Regions from separate parts of the Nocardioides sp. NPDC101246 genome, predicted to be linked through region 2. Evidence: riboswitches for the same ligand, from Rfam matches in the RefSeq annotation. Region 2 holds a riboswitch; the other holds the start of a gene.
The links. A riboswitch is a leader RNA that binds a small molecule or an ion and turns the genes downstream of it on or off. The one in region 2 is predicted to bind thiamine pyrophosphate.
Positions count from the first base shown of each region.

Region 1: it holds a riboswitch for thiamine pyrophosphate, as region 2 does, so the genes downstream of both, ACIRON_RS01710 (thiamine ABC transporter substrate binding subunit) here and thiE (thiamine phosphate synthase) in region 2, are expected to answer to the same signal.

Region 1 is NZ_JBIWNX010000001.1:366,644-368,838, reverse strand. Features, by position in the region: gene ACIRON_RS01720 (MBL fold metallo-hydrolase) at 1-686, shown strand, start outside; gene ACIRON_RS01715 (GNAT family N-acetyltransferase) at 676-1,107, opposite strand; TPP riboswitch at 1,138-1,246, shown strand; gene ACIRON_RS01710 (thiamine ABC transporter substrate binding subunit) at 1,243-2,195, shown strand, end outside.
Region 2 is NZ_JBIWNX010000003.1:274,522-276,716, reverse strand. Features, by position in the region: gene ACIRON_RS06890 (sigma-54-dependent Fis family transcriptional regulator) at 1-1,017, shown strand, start outside; TPP riboswitch at 1,077-1,186, shown strand; gene thiE (thiamine phosphate synthase) at 1,180-1,785, shown strand; gene thiO (glycine oxidase ThiO) at 1,785-2,195, shown strand, end outside.

The DNA.
Region 1 (2,195 bases), on a different contig from region 2:
AGCTCACCAACGGTCATCTCGACGGCTGGGTCTCCACCGACCGGATCCTCGCCCACGCGGGGGCGCACGAGCTCGCCGCGGAGTGGGCCGCGAGCCCGCCTCCCGTGCCGGACCTGTCCCACTGGCGGATGCCCTCGCAGTGGTTGGAGGGCGACGTACGCCTCGACGTGGCCGGCCGCGACCTCGACGCCGTGCACACCCCCGGGCACACCCAGGGCCACTACGTCTACGCGGACCTGGCCGGCTCGGTCCTGTTCGCCGGCGACCACGTGCTGCCCACGATCACGCCGTCGATCGGCTTCGAGCCGGTGCCGGTCGTCGACCCGCTCGGCGACTTCATGGCGTCGCTGACCAAGGTCAGGACCCTGCCCGACCTGCGACTTCTCCCTGCACACGGCCCAGTCGCCTCCTCCTCGCACGCCCGCGTCGACGAGCTCCTGGCTCACCACGAGTCGCGGCTCGCCCAGTCGCTCGCCTCCTTGCAGGCCGGTCGCCGGTCGGCGCTGGAGGTGGCCAACGACCTCGGCTGGACCCGCCACGAGCGCGCCTTCGCCGAGCTCGACTACTTCAACGCCGGCCTCGCGGTCATGGAGACCAAGGCCCACCTCGAGCTGTTGGCGGCGCGCGGTCAGGCCACCCGTGAGGAGACCGAGGCGAGCGTGCTGTTCGCCCCCGTCAGCGAGTGAGCCGCATCGGGGTGTGCGGGATGTCGTCCTCGAGGAACTCCTCGCCGTCCTTCACGAACCCGAACTTGGCGTACCAGCCGGCCAGCGGCGACTGAGCGTCGAGGACGACGTCGCGGTCGGTGACGGCCTCGACGGCCGCCTGCATGATCACGTCGGCCAGGCCCTGGCCGCGGTGGGAGGGAGCGAGGACGACGCGGCCGATCCGCCACACGTCGCCGTCGTCGAGGATGCGGGCGGTGCCAGCCAGCCGGTCGCCGTCGCTCAGCACCACGTGACGGGTCCCGGGCTCGAGGTCGCGGCCGTCCAGGTCGAGGTAGGGGCAGTCCTGCTCGACGATGAAGACCTCCTGCCGGAGCTGCCACAGGGCGTACGCGGTCTTCGGGGGAAGGTCGTCGAAGGACGAGATGGCGACGTCGGTCATGGCTGAATTCTCGCAAGCAGTAGTGTTGGCGGGAACAGACAGGGGAGGCCGGGAGGCCTGAGAGTGCGGCGAACAGCGCCGCAGACCCTCCGAACCTGCTCCGGTTGATACCGGCGAAGGGAGTCAGGAATGCGCATGCGTACGCCTGCCATCGCTGCCACTGCGATCACTGCGGTCTCGGCGCTGATGCTGTCCGCCTGCGGGAGCACTCCCGCCGAGCCGGACGCCGACAAGTCGAGCGGGTCGAAGGGGACCGACGACAAGGCGGTCGTGCTGCTGACGCACGACAGCTTCACGCTGCCGAAGGAGGTGCTGGCCGAGTTCACCGATAAGACCGGCTACACCGCCGAGATCCGGCACGCGGGCGACGGCGGCGAGCTGACCACCAAGATCGCCATGGACACCGGCAACCCCGACGGTGACGCGGTCTTCGGCGTCGACAACACCTTCGCCAGCCGCGCGATCGACCAGGGCGCGCTGGCGGCCTACACGCCGAAGACGGTCCCGGCCGGGGTCGACGAGTTCAACCTCCCGGGCGACGAGAAGCACTTCCTCACCCCGGTCGACAACGGCAGCGTGTGCGTCAACATCGACACCGAGTGGTTCGCGGCGAAGAAGCTGACGCCGCCGGAGTCGCTCGACGACCTGGCCGAGCCGGCGTACAAGGATCTCTTCGTGACCCCCGGTGCCGCGACGTCGACCCCGGGGATGGCATTCCTGCTGGCGACCGTTGCCGAGTACGGCGAGGACGGCTGGGCCGACTACTGGGCCAAGCTGATGGACAACGGCACCAAGGTCGTCGACGGCTGGGACCAGGCCTACTACTCCGACTTCACCCAGGGCGGCGGGAAGGGGACGCGGCCGATCGTCCTCTCCTACGACTCCTCGCCGGCCTTCACCGTCAAGGACGGGGCGTCGACGACGAAGGCGCTGCTGGACACCTGCTTCCGTCAGGTCGAGTACGCCGGCGTGCTCGAGGGTGCCGACCACCCCGAGGGCGCCCAGGCGCTGATCGACTTCCTGCTCTCCGACAGCGTGCAGAAGGCCTTGCCGGAGAGCATGTACGTCTTCCCCGTCTCCTCCGGCGT
Region 2 (2,195 bases):
GCGCTCGTCGCGGTCGGCGAGAACCTGACCGTGTCCAACCAGACGGCTCAGGACACCCTGACCGGCGCGGACATCGCCGTGCTGCGGATCCTGCTCCAGGACGTACATCTTCCGGGGGCGACGGTCATGGACATGAACCTGGAGTCGGGGGAGGCGGTCCATGTGCGCGCCGACGTGCTCGACACCCGCCGTCTGGCCGCGCTGGTGCGCATCGAGCCCCGCGAGCCACGCCGCGGGCTCTCGGTCAGCGCGCTCACCGAGACCGCCCGGGAGCCGGGGACGATCCTGGTGGCCGGCCCGCCGGGGTCGGGGCGTACGTCGCTGGCCAGGGAGCTCGCGCCGTCGTCGCCGATCACGCTGCTGACCGGCGCCACGACGGTCCTGGAGGGCGACGGCAACTGGGCCAAGCAGTTCCGGCGCCGGATGGCGGCCGGAGTGGGCACCGTCATCATCGACGGTCTCGAGCTGCTCTCCGACGCGCTGCTCGGAGTCGTCGCCGATGCGCTGGAGAGCCCCACCCGTGCCCACGTGGTGATGGTCTCGGCGCCGTTGACCGAGCTGTCCGAGCACACCGCGGCGGTGGCCGCGCTGGCCTCTCGCGTCGAGGAGAAGCTGCCGCTGGCCGCGCGGCGCGACGAGATCCCGGGGCTGGCCCGCGAGCTGCTCTCCGGGATCAACCCGGACGCCTTCCTGACTCCCGGCGTCGAGCGGATCCTGGTCGAGCACCGCTGGCCGGGCAACGTACGCGAGCTGCGGGCGGTGCTCGCCCATGCCGCCGCCCGGCGCCGGTTCGGCGCGATCGTCCCCGCCGACCTGCCGCCGAAGCTCGGTTCCGTGCTCGGCTCCGTGCCGGGGCCGCGGGCCGCCGTGCGGCCGCTCGACCAGGCCGAGCGCGACGTCATCCTGCACGAGCTGATCAAGCACGACGGCAACAAGGCCGCGGTCGCCCGCGAGCTCGGGATCTCGCGCACGACGCTGTACGCCAGGATGCGGGCCCTGCGGATCTCGACCTACTAGGGGTATCCCGCTGTGCGGGCCCTGGGCTGCGCGCCGTCGGGGGTGCGCGCTATGGTCGGAGACGTCCACACGGGAGTCCGCGGCAGCGGGCTGAGAGGGAGCTGGGGCCGCTCCGACCGTTACACCTGATCCGGATCATGCCGGCGAAGGAAGTGATTGGTTGTGCTTCTCCCACGTATTTTCGCCCTGGTCTCATCGAGCGACGACCTGGCTCTGCTGCCCGCCTTCGCCGAGGCCGGCGTCGCCGGTTTCCAGGTCCGCGACAAGTCCGCGACCACCCGTGAGCTGCTCGCGCTGACGGCCTCCGTGATCGAGCGGGTCGGGACGTACGAGGCCTGTGTGATCGTCGACGACCGGCTCGACGTGGCGCTCGCGGCCGGTGCGCACGGCGTCCACCTCGGGGCCTCCGACCTTCCGCCGGCCGAGGCCCGGCGGATCGCCGACGCGGTCGCTCCGGGGCTGGTCATCGGCGCGACCTGCCGGGACCGTGCCGCGGTCGAGGCGGCCGCCGCCGCGGGGGCGGACTACGCCGGCTTCGGGCCGGTCTTCGCCACCACCTCCAAGGCCGGGCTTCCCGGCCCGCTGGGCGTCGACGCGGTCAGGGCCGCCGCCGGCGTGCTGCCGCTGATCGCGATCGGCGGGATCTCGACGACGTCGGCCGGGGCCGTACGCGCAGCCGGCGCCCACGGGGTCGCCGTGATCGGCGGGCTCTGGCGACAACCCGACCCACGCCAAGCCGCGAAGGAGCTCGTGGAAGCCGTCGGCTGATGCGGGTGCGGATCCTCGGTGCCGGGATCGTCGGCCTGTCAGCGGCCGACGAGCTGATCCGCCGGGGGCACGACGTCACGGTGGTCGATCCGGCGCCGGGCTCGGGCGCGTCCTACGCCGCGGCCGGCATGCTCAGCCCGGCCGGTGAGGCCTGGTACGGCGAGGAGTCGCTGACCCGACTATGCCTGTCGTCGCTGGCCCTCTGGCCCGGGTTCGCCGAGCGGCTCGGGGTGCCGGTGCACACCCTCGGGACGCTGCTGGTCGGCGTCGACGCCGGGGACGTCCAGCAGGTCGAGCGGCAGCTAGCGGTGCTCGATCTCGCCGGGGTCTCCTACGAGAGACTTCTACGGCGCGAACTGCTCGCCCGCGAACCCGGCCTCGGCCGGGTCGCCGGTGGGGCTTTCCTCGCC